3 regions of the Neobacillus pocheonensis genome follow, and region 3 is predicted to be linked to each of the others. Evidence: riboswitches for the same ligand, from Rfam matches in the RefSeq annotation. Region 3 holds a riboswitch; each other region holds the start of a gene.
What was found. Region 3 has a riboswitch for cyclic di-AMP ahead of ABES02_RS28430 (hypothetical protein). Riboswitches for the same ligand answer to the same signal wherever they lie in the genome.
Positions count from the first base shown of each region.

Region 1: it holds a riboswitch for cyclic di-AMP, as region 3 does, so the genes downstream of both, ABES02_RS02180 (aspartate kinase) here and ABES02_RS28430 (hypothetical protein) in region 3, are expected to answer to the same signal.
Region 2: it holds a riboswitch for cyclic di-AMP, as region 3 does, so the genes downstream of both, ABES02_RS10555 (APC family permease) here and ABES02_RS28430 (hypothetical protein) in region 3, are expected to answer to the same signal.

Region 1 is NZ_JBCNAD010000005.1:54,400-60,105, forward strand. Features, by position in the region: gene ABES02_RS02175 (hypothetical protein) at 422-652, shown strand; cyclic di-AMP (ydaO/yuaA leader) riboswitch at 1,037-1,181, shown strand; partial or broken gene ABES02_RS02180 (aspartate kinase) at 1,585-2,820, shown strand; gene kdpF (K(+)-transporting ATPase subunit F) at 3,661-3,765, shown strand; gene kdpA (potassium-transporting ATPase subunit KdpA) at 3,813-5,486, shown strand; gene kdpB (potassium-transporting ATPase subunit KdpB) at 5,499-5,706, shown strand, end outside.
Region 2 is NZ_JBCNAD010000020.1:93,156-98,861, forward strand. Features, by position in the region: gene ABES02_RS10550 (cation:proton antiporter) at 39-1,259, shown strand; cyclic di-AMP (ydaO/yuaA leader) riboswitch at 1,397-1,537, shown strand; gene ABES02_RS10555 (APC family permease) at 1,679-3,589, shown strand; gene ABES02_RS10560 (NADPH-dependent FMN reductase) at 3,792-4,385, shown strand; gene ABES02_RS10565 (ABC transporter permease) at 4,422-5,477, opposite strand; gene ABES02_RS10570 (ABC transporter ATP-binding protein) at 5,474-5,706, opposite strand, start outside.
Region 3 is NZ_JBCNAD010000081.1:225-3,709, reverse strand. Features, by position in the region: gene ABES02_RS28435 (APC family permease) at 271-2,094, opposite strand; gene ABES02_RS28430 (hypothetical protein) at 2,149-2,700, opposite strand; cyclic di-AMP (ydaO/yuaA leader) riboswitch at 3,014-3,148, opposite strand; gene ABES02_RS28425 (hypothetical protein) at 3,388-3,485, shown strand, end outside.

The DNA of each region.
Region 1 (5,706 bases), on a different contig from region 3:
GAGGAGAAATTAATAGAATGAAGCCCATAGATATAATTGACAGTAAATGAGAAGATTCTGAAGTAAAACCGCTTTGGTAACCAATGCCATTAACTTAAGGAACTATGGATTACATTTCAGCTGGAATGTGATTCATAGTTTTTTTCGATTGAAGGAAAAAGTTTTTAAGGCAGCAAGAAAAGAGAGGATTTTTCTCCTTTAAATCGGATTTTTTGTTGTTTTATTGTGAACTAAATGAAATTTTACCCCATGGATTTTTATGTTTTTTTTACACCTTTGCCCATTTTTTTTACCCTATTTTGACGTGAAAATGAAGTAGAATCAGTCTATGCCAGAGAAGCAATTCAATACGAATAAAAATTAATCCTAGTTCAACTTAAAGAATTATAAAGATGAAATTAATTCTTGTGGAGGTATCAGAATGTCAATAATTCAAGAGACTATTTGGCTTTATAATCTTTGGCTGTTCAACTTTTTTTTCGTAATATTCGGCGTAAGAGAAGTCATGTCATGGGAGAAACGTAATAACAAGATCAAGAAATATATATATCTAATTCTTAAACCAAATCAACCTGGAGTGGTCGTCGGAGCCACAAGTGCTATGAGAGAGGCAGGGCTCGTAGTGATTTGGCAAAATCGATATAAATCATGAAAAAAATTTAATATATAAATATTGAATGTATATGTTCTGAAATGGTAGACCAATGAGTACCTTTCTTTCCAAAGTTGAATCAGAAATCCCAACGGTTCTTTATCTGTTTGTATTTTTCGATGGGTTTCATAAAAAATCTATCTTGCGGAGTATTGAATTTGGAGGAACTTATTATGTTTGAAAAATTCTTTGATTACCTTGGTTTTGCTACACCTTTTATAGTATTCTTTTACTTAATTTTGCTAGAAAAATTAAAAAGTAGAAAAAAAGTGAATAAATAAGAGAAAATCCTGTTTTATATAAATATTTTACAAAAAAGTCATTTTTTATTCGAAATTAGCTATTTACAAATTGATAATAAAGAATTTAATCACTACTTGTAAACCAATTAATATACCGGATTAATACTGAGGAAATCAGGAGCGGAGGAACCAGTTAATTGGATTCATTCTGGGAAACCAGAAGGGATGAGATACTCTTCCGCCATCCTACCCGTCAGCTAACTTCGTCGGCTAAAGCGAGGGAGGTCAAAAGACCGTAAAATCTGAGGGCTGTTTTGCTTGTAATTAAAACAAGATCGTCTAAAGATTAACAGTAGGTCTTTTTATTCTGCCAATGAATTAGAAAAAGGAATTTAGAAGACAGAACGCAAAGAGAGGCAAATCTTCGCTGGGCGCTAAGTAGACCTGATGACTTTTTCTCCGATTTTATTTTGTTGTTGCAAGTCATAATGCAGTTGGGGAAAAGTTTTATTCTCCACAGAACGATTATGATTTTGCATGTCTGCAAATACGGGGAGAAAGAAATCCAGGTCTATTTTTTGTGAAAACTGATGGTATTAACCTGAAAATTTCTCTCAATGCAATTAAGTTTGAGTTTAGGTAAATGGATAAGATTACTGAAATAAACTTGAAGAGGAGAGGTTGGTTAAAATGGGAATGATCGTACAAAAATTTGGTGGCACTTCGGTAGGAACTAAAGATAGAATTTTAAAAGCTGTTGATAAAATTATTTCCGCAAAGCAAAAAGGAAATGATGTCGTTGTTGTAGTATCTGCAATGGGAAAATCAACAGATGTACTGGTGGACATGGCAAATGAAATCTGTAATGAAGTACCTGAGCGGGAAATGGATATGCTTTTATCAACAGGAGAGCAGGTATCGATCGCTTTACTGGCTATGGCTTTACAGAGCAAGGGGTACTCTGCGGTCTCTTTAACAGGATGGCAGGCTGGAATCATTACGGAACCTGAACACACCGAAGCAAGAATAAAACAAATAGACACCTATAAAATACTGTCCCATTTTCAATTAGGACACATAGTGATTGTCGCGGGTTTCCAAGGAATTACAGAAAATGGGGAAATTACCACATTGGGGCGAGGAGGATCCGATACGACAGCCGTAGCGCTTGCAGCAATGCTCAATGCAGATTTGTGTGAGATTTATACGGATGTGGATGGTGTGTATTCCGCAGATCCGCGCATTGTGCCGACGGCAAAAAAAATAAAAAGTATATCTTTTGACGAAATGCTTGAAATGGCCAGATTAGGTGCGAGTGTTTTACATCCGCGTGCAGTAAAATGTGCGCAGAAAAATAAAGTAAGGTTAACGGTTCGATCAAGTTTCTCCAATGAAGAGGGGACTTTCATTCGGGGGATTTTTGGAATGGAGGATGACAGCCACGTTTGCGGCATTGCACATAGTGAAAATGTATTGTCAATAACAATTACCAATTTCCCAAATGAAGGGAATACTCTCTATTCCTTATTTTCCTTATTTATGGATTCACGAATTCATGTTGAATTTATCCATCAAAGTTCCAAAGATTTACCTAAAACGACTGTTTCCTTCGTTGTATCTAAGGAAAATGCAAAACGGACATTAAAATTCCTGGAAGAACATAGAGAAAGACTTCACTTTGACAGAGTGTATACTGAGACAGGATTAGCAAAAGTTTCGATTGTTGGTAAAGGATTGAGTTCTGCTCAGGATATCGTTGCAAGAATGTATATAGCACTTGCTTTTTCAAATGTTTCGACAAAAATGGTTAGCACATCGCAAAATAAGATTTGATGTATAGTCCCTGTAGATCGCATGGTAACTGTAGTTCGAACACTTCATTGTACCTTTGGTCTGGAAACAGCAGGGTTAGACATGGTTCATTGAACTTGCAAATTCTAAAAAAATATCTCTTTAAAGAATTTTGTATTGAAAGATGAATTCAAAGTAAAAAGCCAAAGTTAGGGTCTTTGGCTTTTTATGTTAGCAATAGTATGAATTTTTTGAATTCGAAACTTACTCCTCTAGAAACTTTTCTAAATTTATATCCACAATAAATACTCCTATTCTCTCCTCCATTTTCGCGTTTATATCACTATAACGGGACAGGACAGTACAAAGAGTTACATTTTGCTTGCTGGGCGTTAAGTAGACCATGAGTACTTTTTCTCCAATTATTGATTAATTTAACGAAATACCTTAATAGTATATCTTTTTTAGATATTTCCATATGGTTATCGTTGGCATTGATCTACTGGGGGACGAGTAAGCCATGGTCTATTTTTTGTTCCTGGATTTTAAAAGAATGTGAACTAAATGAATATTTCACCCCCTGGATTTTTATATTTTTTTTACACCTTTGCACGAAATTTTTACCCTATTTTTACGCGAAACGAAAGTAGAATTTATCTATGCCAAAGAGGTCACTCAATACTAAACAAAGATAATCACTGAATAAGTTTGAGGCTGAATTTTGGTGAATTTACTGAGATACACAGAAAAGGATTGAACCATAAGGGGGGAAATGAAAAATCTCTTGATCTTTGGTATCTCTTTAATCCGAAGTTTGAGTAAGCCGAACGAAGAGAATTTCCACTGTTTGATTAATCGTAAGCACTCAACAGTTGAAAACATGAGGAAGGAGGTTAGGTATGTTTAACAACGATTTTGTATCAATTATACTTTTTGTTTTAGCCTTTGCTATCTTTGGGGGATTTACTTTATTTAGTGAAAAAGCATGAGGAGGAAATCGGTATGCTTATACCAGGAATCATTGGAGTGGCTTTAATTGTTTATTTGACCTACGTCTTAATTAAACCTGAAAAGTTTTAGGATCCATTTAACAATGATGAACATATAGGAGGAACATCGAAATGACCATGGGATTAATCCAGGTAGTTGTGACCTTGGTAATTGCCATCTTACTGGTAAAACCGGTAGGCGCCTACCTTGTAAAAGTGTTTGATTATGAAAAAACAGACTTAGACCGGGTTTTTGGACCGGGAGAGCGGTTCATTTACCGTATGATTGGAGTCAAAGATAAAGAAACGATGGGCTGGAAAAAGTATGTTTTTGCCATGTTGCTTTCAAACTTTATCATGATGATTTTACTTTACATCATTTTCAGGATACAAAAGTATCTGCCTTTAAATCCAGATAAGATAGATAATATGCCTCCTGCTTTAGCGTTTAATACGGCGGCGTCATTTATTACGAATACAAACTGGCAGGCATATAGCGGAGAAAATTCACTTTCTTATTTTTCGCAAATGATCGCCATTACATTCCCAATGTTTACGGCAGCTGCTACAGGATTTGCAGTGGCGATTGCCTTTATTCGCGGATTAGTAGCTCGTCAGAATAACCTTGGAAACTTCTATGTTGACTTGGTTCGTGCCATCACACGTGTATTCTTGCCATTATCTTTTCTTGTTGCATTATTCTTGGTATTTCAAGGCGTACCTCAGACCCTGCATGGGTCGGTAAATGCCACAACATTAGAAGGCGCTAAACAAACGATTACGAGAGGTCCTGTTGCGGCATTAGAGTCGATTAAGCATATTGGAACAAATGGCGGCGGATATTTTGGCACCAACTCGGCACATCCGTTTGAAAATCCAACTCCATTATCTAATTTGATGGAAATTCTAAGTATGCTGCTGCTTCCTACTGCATTGGTATATGCATTTGGTTTAATGATTAAGAACAGACGTCAAGGCTGGTCCGTTTTCGCCGCGATGGGAATTATGTTTTTAATGTTTCTTGCGGTAGTCTTTATAGCTGAATATAAAGGAACTCCGGCATTAAATGCACTTGGTGTTCATGGAAATATGGAGGGGAAAGAGGTTCGGTTTGGTTTATCAGAATCAGCATTATTTACGGCTACGACCACAGCCGTTACAACTGGGACTGTTAATAATATGCACGATTCTTTAACTCCGATTGGCGGTCTGGTTCCGCTTGGGGAAATGATGTTAAATAACGTGTTCGGCGGAAAAGGGGTCGGGTTGTTAAATGGATTGCTGTATGTCATTTTATCCGTTTTTATTTGTGGATTGATGGTAGGACGTACACCAGAATTTTTAGGGAAGAAAATTGAGTCTAAAGAAGTGAAATTGGCTTCAATTGCAATTCTAATACACCCTGTACTTATTTTAGTTCCAACTGCGATTGCCTTGATGACACCTGGAGCGATTTCATCTATTTTAAATTCGGGATATCATGGCGTATCAGAGGTCTTATACGCTTTTACATCAGGAGCTGCAAACAACGGTTCAGCTTTTGGAGGTCTGACAGCGAATACCGACTTCTATAATATCTCAATTGGGATAGTCATTCTGTTGGGGAGATATATATCAATCATTGCCATGCTAGCAATAGCCGGATCTTTTGCTACGAAGAAAATGGTGGCTGCATCCTCGGGAACATTTCGAACGGATACACCATTATTCACTGGGATTTTAGTCGTGATTATTTTGGTAATCGGTGCACTAACGTTCTTCCCAGCACTTGCATTAGGTCCAATTGCCGAACATTTAGGAATGTTTCATTAAGGAGGATGTCTGATTATGGCAATACAAACAAAAACGCTATCAAAGGATTTGGTCTCGCAAGCCATTATTGATTCATTTAAAAAATTAAATCCCGTCGTGATGATTAAAAATCCCGTTATGTTTGTCGTCGAAGTGGGGACACTCATCACTCTGATTCTTTCGATTAAACCTGATATTTTTGCAGCTAGTACAGTTGGTCGTGGGTATAATATTGCGGTAT
Region 2 (5,706 bases), on a different contig from region 3:
CATTATTAAAAATAGGATAATGTTTAAGGAGACATTTCATGCATCACTTTAACGAGATATTTATTCAAATCCTCATTTTATTAGCGATATCATTAACTGTTATCGCACTTGCAAAATTAATCAATCGGCCTTATTCTATCGCGCTTGTTTTGGTGGGTCTTCTATTAGGGTTGGCCGAAATCCCCTATTTAGAGGATGCAGAACATTTTATTGCGCAATCTGAGGTATTTCAAGTCATCATTATTTCCTTATTCTTACCGATCCTGTTAGGAGATGCTTCATTAAAACTCCACTATTCTCACTTAAAGGAAGAAAAGCTTCTTGTCATAGCCCTGGCAATTGGGGGGACTTTATTATCTTTCCTTTTTATCGGCTTAGGAGCCCATTACCTACTAAATCTTCCTATTGTTGGAGCATTTACATTTGCTTCATTGATGAGTGCAACTGATCCAATCAGTGTTATTGCCATTTTTAAAACTCTAGGTGTTCCAAAAAAGCTTGTAACCATTATTAAAGGAGAATCACTCTTCAATGATGGGATAGCGGTAGTATTATTCCAAATTTCAACCGTTTATCTATTATCCTATATGGAAATGGGCTTAGTTGGCTTGGGCCAAGGATTACTGTTATTTTTAAAATTTAGTGCTGGCGGGCTCTTGATTGGAGGGGCTGCCGGCATTATCTTCTCTCAAATTATTCGTGCCTATGATGATTACCCACTTGAAATTGCGTTTTCGATTGTCATGTTTTTTGGCTGCTACTTTATCGCTGAACATTTCCACGTTTCCGGAGTGATTTCTGTTGCTGTCGCTGGTTTAATTTTTGGGAATTATGGTGCGAAGGTGGGGATGTCTGAGACGACAAGGATCAATATCGATTCGTTTTTTGATACCGTCACTTTTTTTGCAAACAGTTTAATCTTTTTAATGATTGGATTAGAAATAAGAAACATTTCTCTTTCGCAAAGATGGGGATACATTGTGCTAGCGATTGTAATCGTCCTCTTATCAAGGACTCTTGCGTTATACATAAGCCTTTCGCCGATTAAAGGCTTTTCAGAAAAATATAAGGCCATACTAAATTGGGGAGGCTTAAAGGGTAGCTTATCGATTGCCCTTGCATTAAGCCTGCCCCATGAATTTGAAGGCAGAGAAGATATCTTAATCCTAACGTTTAGTGTCGTATTGTTTTCGCTGCTATTCCAAGGTCTAACCATTACACCATTGATTAATAAACTAAAAATATCTGATAAGATTTAAGTGAAAAAATGAGCATTCTGTAGAATAATTATGGAAAGTACCTGTTTATATAGATTTATCATCAAAAATGGCCGTTTTTAAGCAAATTTCGTCATTTACATTCAAATCATAAAGGACTATTATTGCTTCAAATCAATTTAATATTTCGGCCAAATCCTGAGAAAGTTCAGGAACGGAGGAACCAATTTTTGGGGGTTAATTCTGGAATCAGAAGGGATGAGAAACTCTTTCGCCATCCTACCCGTCAGCTAACTTCGTCGGCTAATGCGAAGGAGGTCAAAGACCGCCTAATTCAGGGTGCTTTTTTTTTGCCAAAAAGCAGCGTGATGAATAAAGAGGTCTTTTTATTATGCCTATTTTTGCAAAGCCTGGGCTGCAACGTTCGATTTCTTATTCTAATAAAAAGAAGGGATTTTAAAGTGACACATCCATCACAAATTTTGGAATTAATTTTTGCAGTCATTGCTTTAATCGCAATATGGTTTTCCATTACTAATTTTAACAGCGTTAAACGGATTTTAATTGGCAGACCAATGCGAACAGCAGAATTGCATGCCCAGCACAATAAATTACTTTGGTATATTGCGCTCCCTATACTAGCTGCTGACCTTTATTCTTCTGTTTCTTATGGCCCTGAATCAGGGATGACAGAACTAATGAACTTAGGAGCAGAAGCAAAGTGGTATATCATTCCGATTACGATTTCTACTATAATCCTTTTGGCTATCCTGATTCTTTCTTATATTATGGGAATCCTTGCTTATCCAAATGGCGGAGGGGCTTACGCAATTGCAAAAGATAACTTTAAACAACGCTGGATCTCTTTAGTGGCCTCCAGTTCACTGCTAGTGGATTATATCTTAACCGTAGCCGTTTCTGTTTCAGCAGCGCTTGAAGCTGTTTCTTCTGCATATCCAGTAGTTGCCCCCTATGAAACGGTTCTAGCTATTCTTTGTGTTTTTATCCTATTAATTGTAAACCTTCGGGGTGTGGCTGAATCGGCGAAAATTTTTGCATGGCCCACTATAGGATTCATGGCTTGTATGCTGATTTTAATCGCTTTTGGTTTATTTGATGAGGTTAATCATGGTTTTGTGCAACCAGCTACACCGCAGTTTGGTTCTGTTCCTGAGGGATTTACGATATTACTCTTATTAAAAGCATTTAGTTCCGCTTGTTCTGCTTTGACAGGGATTGAGACCATTTCAAATGCTGTTCCTATTTTCAGGGAGCCGCAACAAAAAAATGCGATAAAAACGTATGTTGCTTTAGGTACCATTACATCTATCACTCTATTAGGATTTGCCTATCATTTATATGTTAAAGGTATTTCACCTGACCCTCATAATACAATGTTATCGCAATTAACTCAGTATTATTTTGGCCATGGGATAGTCTATCAAACTATTATCTGGTTTACGTTTATCGTATTAATACTTGCAGCCAATTCGACTTTTACAGGCTTTTCGCAATTAGCTGCTATCGTAGCTGCAGATGGTTATTTACCTCGTGGACTTACAAATAGGGGTGATAGACTAGGATATTCAAATGGAATTATTGCCTTAGCAGGGACAGCCAGCTTACTTATTCTTGCCTTCCACGCCCATACAAATGCTTTAATTCCTTTATATGCAATAGGGGTTTTCTTATCCTTTACTGTAGCACAATATGGTTTAGTGAGAAGGTGGAGACGTATTAAAGGGCCTCATTGGAAAACCAAATTAGCCATTAATACAGTAGGGGCCATTATAACGACGATTGTTGCGGCCATATTTGCTGTTACAAAATTTACAAGCGGTGCTTGGGTTGTTTTAGTGGTTATTCCATTTTTTGTTCTTTGCTCTATTCTCGTTCAACGACATTATCAAGCAGTGGCTAATGAGTTAAGAATCGATGTTAAAACAGAACACCCTGAAGCTAACCGGGTTGTAACAATAGTGCTTGTTTCAGGGATCCATCGAGTGGTTCAAAACACCTTATCTTTTGCCAAAAGTTTATCTCAAGAGAATTTATTAGCCGTATATGTAGGTTTTGACGATGAGTCTATGAAAAAGATGGAAAGTAAATGGGAGGAGTGGGGGACACCTTGCCGCTTACTTACCCTGAAAAGTAAATACAGATCAATATTAGAACCATTAACAAGATTTATCCACATCATTGAAGAAAAAGAACAATTTAAGGCTCAAATCCATATTGTTATACCTCAATTTATCACAAAAAAATGGTGGCATAACTTACTGCATAATCAAACAGCACTGCTGCTTCGCTTATGGTTAATAAGACATAAAGATGTGGTTGTTACAACAGTTCCTTATCATTTAAAGGAATAACCCTAAAATAAAGGGCAGAAATCACCATCAGTGATTCTGCCCTTTATTTAGATTAAATCCCGAGTATTTTTATATGATAAAAAATGTTGACAAAAGTTAATAGATATAATATTATTATTTTGAATTAAAGATATTCAAATTAGAGATAAGTAATTTTAGAATATCTTAATTTGAAGTTTATTACCATTAGGTGGTGTGAGGAATGAGTTTTTTAAATAAATTATTTGGTAAAACAACTGAGGAGGAAAATATAGTGACAAAATTAAACATTGGTATTATCTTAGGAAGCACACGTCAAGGACGCGTAAGTCCACAAGTAGGAGAATGGGTAAAAGAGATTGCAGACAAACGTGGCGATGCCAATTATGAAATCGTTGATATTGCAGACTTCAATTTACCATTCTTAGGAACAACTGACGGTTCAGAACCAGGAATCGCAGCATGGAACCAAAAGCTTGCTACTCTAGAGGGCTTCGTATTCGTTGTTCAGGAATACAACCACAGCATCACTGGTGCATTAAAGAATGCCCTTGATTTTGCCCGCGAAGCTTGGAACGATAAAGCAGCAGGTATCGTAAGCTATGGTTCAACAGGCGGAGCACGTGCGGCTGAACACTTACGCGGCATCCTTGGTGAATTGAAAGTAGCTGACGTTCGCACACATCCAACATTGTCATTATTTACTGATTTTGAAAACGGCAGTGTTTTCAAACCAGCTGAATTACATCTTACTAATGTAAATGCTATGCTTAGTGAAGTAGTCGCTTGGAGCGGTGCTTTAAAAACGATTCGCTAATAAAAAGAGGGGATGATCACTCATCCCCTTTTCCTATTATAGCTTTCGATATTTTTTCATTGATAAGATATTTAAGAAAACAAAGATTAAGGCGAAAATCACTAAAGCCAATATATCCCCGCTAATGTCACTGAAGCCCAATCCTTTATACATGACGCCCCTTAATGCATCTCCGGCATAATACATCGGGAATTCCTTTGCAATCACCTGAAGCCAATCGGCCATCCCTTCGAGCGGAAAAATTCCCGCAAAAAAGATTTGCGGAATGACGGCGATCGGGATAAACTGCATCATTTGAAATTCTGAAGCGGCAAAGGTCGATAACAAAATTCCTAACGATAAGGCAACGAGAGCCAAGAGCAGATTTATCAAAAGTACATTCCAAATGGACCCAACTAACACAATATCTAAAACATTAATCGCATAAAATACGACAATAACCGTTTGAATCACAGCAAACATCCCATAGCCAGCCAGGTATGCCGTGACAATTTCTCCTCTGCGAATTGGAGTGGATAATAACCTTTCCAATGTACCAGTTGTCCGCTCGCGTAATAACCCAATACCTGAAATGATGAAGACAAAGAAGAAGACAAAAAAGCCAACTAAAATCGGGCTTAATACATCAAAAAAGACCGTATCTTTATCACCATAAACATAGTTTGTTTCCATTTTTGGAGGCATCATATTGGCCATAGCCGGATTTTGCTCCAACAATTTGCCTTGAGCTAAGGCAGAAACAGTTTGATTAACCTTCGCCTGCAGCCCTCTTGCTGAAGTTGGATCGTCATTTTGGAGTGTTAATCTCATCTGTCCGCCATCTTGAACCAGCAATCCATTCAGATCATTTTCAACCACCGTGTTTTTCGTAGCTTTCTTATATTCCTTTACATGTATGTCTGCTTTTTTAAAGGCTGACACCAGACTTTGGTCGACGCCGACGACACCTAATTTCGGTTCCACGGTATTCCCGTTAAATAAAAAGTACATAAGGGTTAGAATCATAAGCGGAGCAATAAACATCAGACCTAAAGTTCGTTTATCTCGGGCCATTTGCCGAATGATTCTTTTGATCAGCGCCATCGTTCTCATGACTGCCTCACCCCTGCTTTCCGGAACACCTCATCGAAATCGTCCGTTCCGTATAACGTTTTTAACTCGTTAGGTGTGCCGCTTGTTAAAATACGGCCATCACGAACCATGGCAATAAAATCACATTTAATCGCTTCATCCATGACGTGGGTTGTCACGATAATCGTTTTTTCTTCCTCATTTTTCAAGCGTAACAATTCATTCCAAATCGATAATTTTAATTCAGGAT
Region 3 (3,485 bases):
CATTTTATCCAATAAAGGTGGAAGCATATCACTTTTTAAACAATTTTCACAAATTAGCAATACTGTCATGTCTGGCTTATTTACACTATCATCTTCGCTATTCCCACATATGTTACATACTTGTTCCATTTAGCAGCACTCCTTTATATATTTATATTCATAATTTTTCCCTTCTTTACCTTTTTTCACCCTTCTTAATTGTTACATCTTTAAAAATAAAAAAGCCCAATGAAAATATCATTGGACTTGTGACTTACATTAAGTTACGTATCAATCATTCAAATGAAATGGAACAGTAGAAACCACAACGTCTTTTCTATTTAATAATATGGAACGGATACGTAATCCTGATTGATTGTGTAATAATCGGTGCCACCACTTATGTGTAATAAATTCAGGTAATAGTACAGTTATTTTCTTCTCATGTTTATAGTGGTGGTCAATACGCTCAATAAATTCAATTAATGGCTTAATTAATGTACGGTAACGTGACGTAACAACGACTAATCGGACACCTGGGTTCCACTCATCCCATCTTGCTTCCATCTTTTTAGCATCTTCAGGAGAAAAAGCAACATAAAAAGCTACCACATTTGGGGTAAGTGATTTTGCATATGAAATTGTTGATACCACCACCTTATGAATACCAGCAACAGGTATAATTATGATTGTATCAGTACTTGGAATGGTCTCAGTTAAATCAAATTTTAATTGCTTACCTACATTGTCGTAATGTTTACTAATTTTTGTAATTACCCATAACAATATAGGCGTTATAACAACTACGATCCAAGCCCCTTCTTCAAATTTGGTAATACTGAATATTATTACAACAAAGAAGGTTACTACGGCACCTATTCCATTTATAATTGCTTTTCGTTGCCATCCTTGTGATTTATCCTTTCGCCACTTTAAGACAAGACCTATTTGTGCCATAGTAAATGATAAGAAAACACCAATGGCATAAAGAGGAATTAATGCCTCAGTTCTTCCGCGAAATACAATGAGTAAAATACTTGCTAAGATTCCCAGTGTAATTATTCCATAGTTATAAGCTAAACGGTCTCCTCTGTTGGCAAACATTCGGGGCATATTTTTATCTTGCGCCATGAGAGATCCTAATATCGGAAACCCATTAAAGGCAGTATTAGCAGCTAGTATTAATATTGTCATGGTAGCAAACTGAATAATATAATAAAAAATTCCCCTTCCAAAAGCATCTTCTGCCACCATTGAAAGAACAGTTTTAGTTCCTGTTGGATCAGGATGAATATCATAGGCTCTTGAGATAATCGTTACTCCACCAAAAATAATGGATAATAACAGTCCTAATGTAACCATTGTTCGTTTCGCATTTTTTTGTGCCGGTTGCCTAAAATGAGGTACCGCATTGGAGATAGCTTCAACTCCTGTTACAGCTGAACACCCAGATGAGAAAGCTTTTAACAAAACAAACCATGTCAGGCTTGCTGGTAATTCTGTAGGTATTGTGATTTCGTGTGTTGCCTGACTTGCACCAGTTAACCAGTCAAATAACCCTTTACCTACCAGGGTTAACATGCAAAAAATAAATATGTAAGTCGGAAATGCAAATACGTTACCCGCTTCTGATATGCCTCTTAGATTCATCCATACCATAAACCAGGTAAAAATAAGTCCAATTGGAACGATATATGGTAAAGCAGAAGGGTAAGCAGAAGTAATTGCCAGTACACCTGCCGATATAGAAACTGCTACCGTTAACGTATAATCAATAAGTAATGAAACTCCGGCTAAACGTCCCCACATCATGCCCAAGTTTTCTTTTGCGACCATATAGGCTCCTCCGCCTTGAGGGTACGCGTCGATAACTTGTCTATAACTAATAATAAGAATAGAAATTAATAATATAATTGCTATAGCAACGGGCAAAGAAAAAGCAAATGCAAATGCCCCAACTGTCGCTAGTTCCAATAATATCATTTCTGTCCCATAAGCTACAGAAGAAAGAGCATCCGAGGAAAGAATCGGTAGTGCCTTCCACATCGGCATTTTTTCGGCTTCTGCTTCTTCTGATTTTAAAGGACGACCAAAAAGTAACCTTTTAAATGTCATGATTATTTACCCCCTGATTATGGTTAAGCCATTAAACTGATGCATCCCATAAAATCACATACAATTAATGAATTCATCTGGGATTAATTTAATATTGTGTTCCAAGTTAATTAAATTAAGAAGTTTTTTTATATCATTATTAGATTCGCAGACACAGATATGTTCAATCCAAATATTGTATTTTGTTTTTTGAATACAGGTAAGGGTGCAAGGAAAGTGATTGTATGATTTTATGATATACCACCCCGTCTTTTTCTCTATCCAATTCTCTTGGTGTTTTATATTATTTGGAAGCTTAATCCGTTTTTTCCAAAGCTCTTTTTCCTGTTTTTCTCGAACCATATGATAAACTTCTTCAATTTGCCCTTCTTGGTCTACAAGTTTTGCCCATCTCCCACAATTAATAAAATTTAAAATATCTTTTTTATTATCACCAAACCAGTAACCAATTATATACCTGTAACCATTATGTAATTGCCATACAGCACCAAATACTCTGTAACGCATTGTGATAACATCAAGATAATCATTTCCTATCCCGAAATATGTTGGTGTGGATTTATTTTGATAATATTTTTTCATAAGTGTCCCAAGAAGTCTTTCCATTTTTTAATACCCCCTACAATACATAATCAGTATTTCCAGTGATAAAAAAACATGAAAATTATTATTCTCACTACTCACAATATTTTAAATGAATCTTGCTAACCATTATCTATTTTTGAAAAACACCCCTATTTGTTGAAATGCCGATTACCATATCCTTAAAGACTAATATAGCCTTTTAACCCCAAACGATCACTCCCTCCATGAATTTTATTCCCCCTTAAACTCTTGCCAAAACAAATAAGACCACAAATCGAAAGCAAGCTTTTTCTGTAAAAAAGAGCACAAAAAGCGCCTTCATAGGTGGTCTTTTGACCTCATTCGCTTTAGCCGACGAAGTTAGCTGACGGGTAGGATGGCGAAAGAGATTGACATCCCTTCTACATAAGTAGAATTAACCCCAAAATTGGGTCCTCCGTTCCCTTTCGGGATTAGGCAATATGAAATTTCTTCTATGAGCATGATATTAGGACGATAAAAATAAATTGTAAAGGGTTAAAAATTAGTTAAATAAACCATTTTATTTACAATAAAACGCTTACATCGATGTTTTACTTCAACTTTCTCGTTATCACTAAGTTCTATAACATTTTAGGGCCTTGGGTGCGTTAATTAGAAAATGTCTAAAAGGAGTTAAAAAGGAGAATACGGGAAAAGTATAAATAAGTGTGCTAAGGAGTGATAATTTTGGAACAAGTCTGTACTGTTTGTGGTGAGAGGAAAGGTAAAAGTGAAAAAGGAGAAATAAACGTTTTAATAATATGTGAAGCGTGTCTAGATAGTGA